2 regions of the Pseudoalteromonas sp. NZS100_1 genome follow, and region 2 is predicted to be linked to the other one. Evidence: predicted binding sites of a transcription regulator. Region 2 holds the regulator's gene; the other holds the start of a gene.
The links. Region 2 encodes ArgR, which controls arginine synthesis, uptake and breakdown. Its sites were predicted from a motif close to ANTGAATANNTATTCANT; they were not measured.
Positions count from the first base shown of each region.

Region 1: a site for ArgR is predicted at 1,791-1,808, ahead of I6F66_RS04330 (VWA domain-containing protein). Genes of this name have one in related genera too.

Region 1 covers NZ_JADYXN010000004.1:131,057-135,228, reverse strand. Annotated here, with positions in the region: gene I6F66_RS04340 (hypothetical protein) at 1-123, opposite strand, end outside; gene I6F66_RS04335 (PP2C family serine/threonine-protein phosphatase) at 116-835, opposite strand; gene I6F66_RS04330 (VWA domain-containing protein) at 835-1,509, opposite strand; gene I6F66_RS04325 (DUF4235 domain-containing protein) at 1,991-2,236, shown strand; gene I6F66_RS04320 (hypothetical protein) at 2,617-2,925, shown strand; gene I6F66_RS04315 (hypothetical protein) at 3,205-4,172, shown strand, end outside.
Region 2 covers NZ_JADYXN010000010.1:71,085-75,256, forward strand. Annotated here, with positions in the region: gene ispB (octaprenyl diphosphate synthase) at 1-206, shown strand, start outside; gene mdh (malate dehydrogenase) at 293-1,225, opposite strand; gene argR (transcriptional regulator ArgR) at 1,451-1,918, shown strand; gene I6F66_RS09015 (Dyp-type peroxidase) at 1,926-2,825, opposite strand; gene I6F66_RS09020 (ABC transporter ATP-binding protein) at 2,874-3,923, opposite strand; gene I6F66_RS09025 (iron ABC transporter permease) at 3,924-4,172, opposite strand, start outside.

The DNA of each region.
Region 1 (4,172 bases), on a different contig from region 2:
AGCTAACTTGTTGTCAATAGTAGCGTAAATAGTGCCATCAGCACCGCTATTAATCGGCTTTTTTTTGTACTGTACTTGCGCTGTTTTTCCATCAAGATAAATTAGGTTTACGCTATTACTCATTCAATAACCAAACTAAGGTTTTATCATCGTTTGTAATACTATTGGTACGAGGATCATTTAAAGTGTTTTTTAGTGCGTGGCGTCCTGTTGCGTCATCTACACTAGCTAAGTAATTGTGTATCGGTAACAAAAAGTTAGTTGTGGGTCTATAAGGATTTGTTAATGCAGCAAAACTAGCCGCGCCATCAGACATTAAAAACCAGAGTTTATAACGTTCTGGAGCACACATAATACGTAAGTGAGATTGCCAATCAGGTAAAGTAAAAAAATAAGTGGTTTCGGCAAATTCGCCATTTTCAGGTTCGCTGACAATAAAATCAGACCAATCTTCAGGGTTAATACCAATAACAATCCCATCACCAATATGAAACACTAAACTTCCCTCATGAGAAGTTGCCACGCCACATAAGGTGGAATGATAATCCGATATTTCGCCTTGCAGGGCAACGCACTTTCGAGCTTCACTAATTGCAGTTTTTAAGCTTACTATTGCGCTTTCACCAATCGTTTTTTCTTGAGCTAATGCTTCACATACTTTATCAATTAATTGCTTTGAGCCTAGATGTGAATATTGCGCAGAGCCTGCTCCATCAGATACACAAGCGACAAGTCCCATTGCCGTTTTTTTTACTTGCCAAGCGTCTTGGCAAGGTATCTTGCCATCAATATGCGAGGTACCAGTAACTGAGCAGCCAAGAAATCGCCCAGCCATTAAATCTCAACCTCGGCCCACTCATCGGCTGAAGGAAGGCGTACTTTTTGACCAGGAATACTTGCTGATACTGTTGCCATAGAACGACTAAGCCAAACAAAAAGTTCTGTAAAATTTAATCCTTTCAATTTTTTTGCTGATTTATTAGAAAACTGCCCCAGCGCTGCAAAATCTGCGCCTTCAGTACCTATTGGAAAAATAACAACTTTTTTATCTTCTTCAGCTTTACGGCACGCATCAGCTGATTGTTCCCAATCCAAATCTGTCGGACAGCCATCAGATAATACGATGATCCAAGGTCGAGTACTTGAAATACCATTCTCGTCGTATACTAATTTTTGTTGTTGTACCTCATTAAGTGCCGTCGACATTCCTGCACCTAATGGGGTTAAGCCTCCGGCTTCAATTGTTGGTGCTTTAAAATCTACAGCATCTACCCATGGCTGTATTACCTCTACATCATCATGACCTCCAACAGCTAATACAAGAACCTGCACTTTTAATGCGGCAGACAAATCACTTTTTAATTGTTCTTCAAAAACTTTAAGACCAAGGTTGAGCTGCTTTAGAGGCTCACCAGCCATTGAGCCAGAAGCATCTAGCACCAACACACATGGAGTTCTTTGATTAGCGTTATCGATAAATTCAACGCCTGGAATTGCATCATTATGCATAAGTAATTAAGTCCTTTTAAATGGGAGATTTTTAATCAATAATTTAGAGTTTACTAAATTTTTATCGACTCAAATATATTATAAAAATTAATTATATTAAAGGTTTAAAGAAAACTAAAAACAACAGATTAGTTATTCTTTAATATTAAAACTAAAATAAAGATTACGTAGATACTCGTAAATACAGCTGCAAATAGACTTTCCATCAATACCCACTTAGTGAGAACCCCCTCTCCTTGCTTAATGCATTATTTTAAATACGTAACCAATACCATCCCTAAATTAAGTAGTTATTTAATAAATACAAATACTCGCGGGGTTTAATAAAGCTTTAGCGGAAGAATATTAAAGTGTAGATTTTAAAATAGCCCGATTTAAAGGCTTTACGGTTCTATCGGTATATAAATTGCTGTTACTAATGTTCTTACTTAAAGAGTTACACATAAATAACGCTGCCGTTATTTATAAAAAGGAGAACATTATGAGTAATAAACAGCTAATTACGACGATAGGTATAGGTCTGGCCGCTGCATCAGCAGGTATGTTAACAAGGAAAACTTTACAAAAATCGTGGGAAAAGGTTACCAACGAACCAGCACCAAAGGATAGACCAAGCGAAGAAACAGATCTTAAAGAGGCCGTTACATGGGCTGTAGTCTCAGGTATTGGTGCGGGTGTTGCAAGAATGGCCGTACGCTACGTACTAGACAAGCGCCGCTCCAAATAAACCCACCCAATTAATACCTCTTATAATTATTAAGCGTAATGTGGTGAGGCGCTAAAGGCGCCTTGCGACAACCACTCCCCAGTTGTCGCAAGCAACTTGGCAAAACCCTAGTTACTTAACTATTGAGTTAAAAAACACATTAATATCCAAATCGGGGTTCAGTGATGAAACTTAAAAAGTCGGATGGCACGGCTGCGCCGCTTATCCGACCTACGTAGGTTGGAAAAGCCAAAGGCGCCTTCCAACAGGGCCTCCTAGATTTTAAGCAGATACACTCTATTAAACATTAACTCTCTTTCAAAGTTGTTGCTTACCTACAAGCTTGCGTATAATGCCCGCATTCCGGCTGCATTTTTTAGCCGCTAACTTGGATTTTAATAATGAAAAAACTCTCTGCAGTGCAAATAAAGCAGCAAGCACTTGTACTTAATACTGCTGAAAAATTAGAAGAACAAGGCCGCGCTGAGCTCCCAGGCATGCTGCAATGCTGGTTTGATGTGGAATACCACTTATTTCCAAGTACACTACTGCTGTGCTTTCAGTTTGAAAACGAGCAAGCCTTAGCGGCCGCAGAGCCTGACTTATTAAAGTGGCAAAAACGCTTAAGCGGCGCAATGCTTAAAAAGGGCGTGATTTTAAAAGATATGCGTAAACATTTAAAATTTACGCTCAAAGGGCCTGATGAATAAAGCGAAGGTGTTCAAAGGTTACTTCGGGCTAACGCCATAAAAAAGCCGTTGCATTGCTGCAACGGCTTTTTACTTTTATTAGAGCTTAAAGTAGTACCTATAAAGATCAATTTTTGACTCAGGGATTTTTATTAGCCGATGATACTAATTGGCCGTTAAACAATACTAATGCACGGCAAAAGCAAATATCAGTCGATTCAACGTTAATTGGTTGCTCTAAGTTAGCAATAGTAGGATAGTAAATTACATATAAAACAATAGCCTTATATTAGGAATATTATGATCAAAGTATTATTAGCGACCAGCTTAATTGCCTCTTCATTCGCTGCTTTAAGTAATCCTTTAACTGTTGAAGAACAGCGTATCAACAAAGCACAATCAGCAATGCCAAATGTTTTAAATGCATTTACCCCACAAGTATCAAGTTTTGAGCAACAATTTAAAGAATTAAACGACTTTAAAAGTGCAAAAGCATTAGTACAAAGCTTTAGCTTTGAACTGTGGGAAAACGCAAAACAACGCATAGTAAAAACCAATAACTACGACGATCGAGAGCTTTACTGGGCGCGCCTGCTTTCAAGCAAAGTAATACGCACAACATCGCCTAAATTTTCAATTACGCAGGCTCAACTAAATACTTTACTAACCATACTTGAGGAAGGCAGCAGAGGCCGTACCGACCTTGCTTTTTCATCAGGCAGCACTAAAAAAATATTACTTACAGGCTTTGACCCATTTTTACTCGATAGAAACATAAACCAAAGTAACCCCTCTGGTGTTGCGGCGTTATTGCTCGACGGCCAAGTTATTAATTACAACGGCGTGAGCGCAGAAATTAACACTGTTATGGTACCTGTACGCTATGAAGATTTTGATCAAGGCATAATAGAATCCTTACTTGCCCCTTACTACGCACTTAATAATGTAGACATGGTAGTAACCGTAAGTATGGGCAGAACAGAATTTGATTTAGAGCACTTTCCGGGTAAACGTCGCAGTGTAACTGCCCCCGATAATGCCAATATTGTGTATGGCGGAACGCAAACAAACCCAGTAATACCAAAACTTAATGGCCGACCACTTCCAGGCAACGAGTTTGTAAAATTTAGCTTGCCTGTAAGTTACATGCAACAAGCTAAAGGCCCTTATAAAGTTATCGACAATCACGAAGTCACCACGCTTGAAAAAACCTATAAAGCCGGTTCGTACGGCGAGCTTAAAAATAGTATTGCGGTAAATGGCGGCGG
Region 2 (4,172 bases):
GTGATGCAATAGAGCACAGTAATGGTATGGAGCATTTAGAAGACATTCTATCGGCACTAAAGCAAACTAATGCGCTTGAATTTACAATGCAAAAAGCAGAGCTTGAAGCTGACAAAGCTATTGCGTGTTTAGACTTTTTAGCTGAGTCTGACTATAAGCAAGCACTCATAAGCCTTGCTCGTATTGCGGTTGACCGCGACCACTAGTTTTAACTAGTTACACAGTGTGAAATTAATTCTGAGCAATAAAAAAGCCTGCAAATGCAGGCTTTTTTGTTATTCTACTTTGGCTATTACGCCATGAAATCAACACCTTCTTTGATGTCTTTTTTCAGTGTTTCAAGCATGTCATTTTTTGCTTTTGTTTCAAATGCGCTTAGTTCGCCGTAAGAAAGAATTTCTTCTACGCCGTTTTTACCTAAACGTACTGGATGTGCAAAGTACTCTGCATCGCCATTTTCAACAGCAACGTAAGCGTAATCTACAACTTCTTCACCCTGTAGGCCTTTAACTAAAGACATACAAAAACGAGCTGCAGCAGCCCCCATAGATAGCGTAGCTGAACCACCGCCTGCTTTAGCATTTACAACTTCAGTACCCGCATTTTGGATACGTGGAGTAAGTGCAGCAACTTCTTCATCAGTGAAAGAAACACCTTCAACTTGAGAAAGTAGAGGAAGAATAGTTGTGCCTGAGTGACCACCAATTACTGGTACTTTCACAGTTGCTACGTCTACGCCTTTAAGTTCAGCAACAAATGCTTCTGAACGAATAACGTCAAGCGTAGTAATACCGAATACGCGTTTAGCGTCGTAAGTACCTGCTTTTTTGAATACTTCAGCAACGATTGGAACTGTGCCATTTACTGGGTTAGTAATAATACCTACTAACGCTTTAGGACAGCTAGCAACAATGCCTTCTGCTAAAGTTTTGATGATACCAGCATTTACATTAAATAAATCAGCACGATCCATACCTGGTTTACGTGGCATACCCGCTGGGATAAGAACGATGTCAGAGCCTTCAAGCGCTTTGTTTAATTCGTCTGCGCCAAAGCCTGCTACTTTAACATCTGTTGGGATGTGAGAAAGGTCAACCGCAACACCTGGTACTACTGGTGCAACATCATAAAGTGATAATTCAGAGCCAGCTGGTAAGCCTGTTTTTAATAATAAAGACAACGCTTGGCCGATACCGCCTGCAGCACCTAATACAGCAACTTTCATTGGAATTCTCCGTAATTTGAGGTAGGAAACATTTGTGGCTCTTAAGATAATGAAATTAGCGACTAAAAACAAATTTATCCTGTCTATTTCAAGTATATTTTCGACCATAGTCGTAAACTTTTGTGATTTAACGCATCAAACTGGCAAGTTAACTAAACAACTGCTGCATAATTATTCATTTTTGTGTAGAATTTGCGGCATAAATAACAAAAACGAATAAAGACTATGCAACCACAAGATAAACAAGAAGCACTGGTAAAAGCATTTAAATCACTATTAAAAGAAGAAAATTTTGGCTCTCAAGGCGAAATAGTTGATGCATTAAAAGATCAAGGCTTTGACAATATAAGCCAAAGTAAAGTATCGCGCATGCTAAGTAAATTTGGTGCTGTACGCACACGTAACGCCAAACAAGAAATGGTTTACTGCTTACCAGCTGAAATGGGTGTACCTACGGCTAAAAGCCCATTACGCCAATTAGTAATCGACATTATGCACAACGAAATGATGATCATTATTCGTACCAGTCCAGGTGCTGCTCAGCTTATTGCGCGTTTATTAGATTCATTAGGTAAAGCAGATGGCGTACTAGGAACAATTGCAGGCGACGATACTATTTTTATCGCTCCTGCTAAAATATCTGAAATAGATGTAACACTTGAACGTGTTCGCATTTTATTTGATACGGTTTAATAGCAAACTAAATTTGTTTTAAAAACCCGACTGAAGGCGCAAAGAAAGCAGAACCCATATCGGCTTGAGTAAAATCAAGCCAGTGGTCGTAACAATCCCCTTCCCCTAAACGACTATTAAGTACTTTTTCAAATGCGGTGCCCGTACAAGCGCATGAAATTGATAACATTCCCTGCTCATACACATCGCCATAAGGCATGCTCTGATTTAATAATAGCGGTTGTCCGTCTTCGTCTTTTAGCTCACTACGTGAAGCATGGCTGGTTTCAATCGCAGGGGTAATTAGCGTGTTATCAAGGCGCGTACGTCCCATTATTTGTTCTTGCTCGCTCAATGATAAGTGCTGCCACATAGTTAAATCATGCTTATAACGCTGTACATGAATATAACTCCCCTGATCTTCAAAATTGCCAGGGTTACTAATTAAAGCCGTAGCGCGCTTTTTTCTTCCATGTGCGGTGTCGCCACCATAAATAAAACCATTAAAATCACGACCATCTAAAAAGCGAAAATTACGAATTTGCTCCACCAGCTCAACATCGGGGGCAAATAGTTTTAAAATTTGCAGCGCAAATAAATGGTTAACGTCTTCACGGTCAGAGCGAATTTGCACAAATAAATCGCACGGTTGTACGCTCATTTGATGATCGCTATGGTTTATATTAGGAAAGCTCTGTAATTCGCTTGGGATGTATTCAGGGAGGATATGCGGCCAATATTGCGCACCAATAGCAACCATGCAAGAGAGCATTGATTCTGAAAATTGATCGCTAAATTCTTCTTCAATAGCGCTTACTTGTTTTAACTTTGCGCGAAGTGATTCATCTTGACCATCAAACACATTAAAAAATAAGTGCAAACCGTGTAAGTTTGCTTCAGCACAAATCCCTGATTGCGCTTGCGCCATTGTTATTCCTTAGTTTTACAGATAAAAACACAGCGAATAACAAATTAATTACGATTCGAAAAAATTCACCGTGTGAGGTTTTATTTTTATTATAACCTGTTCATTATTTTCAAATGACTGGCCATATTGTGCAGCAACTTCAATTTCTTGTTTATCAATAACAAGTGAATAAACATACGCCGAACCAATAAAGCGACGACTTATGATTGTAGCTCGCTTGCTGAATTTGTCACTTTGGTTATCTGCCACTAATTCTATTTGATGGGGACGTACATATATAAGCCCTACGCTTACGTCATGCTTACTCTCAACATAAGATTCGACTAAACCAAATGGTGTTTTGTATTCAGTTGCTGTTAATACTTCTGCGCTCAAGTATATGCCTTGACCCAGAAACTCTGCAACCTCCTTTGAACATGGATCTGCAAAAAGCTGCTCAGGCGTGCCTTGTTGCTCAATTTTACCGCGATGCATAATGGCAAGTGTATCTGAAAAGGCAAACGCCTCTTCTTTTGAGTGTGTAACAAACACAGCAGATACTTGAGTTGCTTTAATAATTCGACGTATATCGGCAATTAATTCAAAGCGTACTTGTGTATCAATATTTGAAAAAGGTTCATCTAGTAGCAATAGACTAGGCTTATAAGCTAATGCGCGAGCAATAGCTACACGTTGTTGTTGACCACCCGATAACTGATGCGGAAACCTGTCGGCACAGCCAATTAAATGTACCAGCTTAAGCATTTCATCTACGCGTTGCTGCTTTTGAGCTTTACTCATTTTACTAAGCCCAAATGCGATATTATTTGCCACCGTCAAATGCGGAAACAACGCATAGTCTTGAAACATCATGCCGATGTTTCGGTGCTCAGGCGAGACAAACGATTGCTCATCACTCACTAATTTACCGTCTATAAAAATAGACCCTTGCTTAGCTTCAATTAAACCTGCAATCGCTTTTAACGTGGTCGTTTTACCGCAGCCGCTTGCACCAAGTAAGCATACTATTTCATCTTTACCCACTGTTAAATCTAAATCGTGAATAACCTGTGTACCGTTATAGTGATAGCTCACGCCTTGTAAAATTAAACTACTCATTTAACTACGCTGCTCCATAGAACGATTAATAAAATACAAAGGAATAAACCCAACAATAACAATAAATAATGCCGATATAGAAGCAAGCTCTAACTGCTCGTCACTCACATACTGAAATACATGAGTAGCTAAGCTTTCAAAATTAAACGGCCTGAGCAATAGCGCAGCCGGCAGTTCTTTCATGCACTCAATAAATACCAATAAAGCAGCAGTAAGCAATCCTCTTCGCAGTAAAGGTAGGTGCACTAA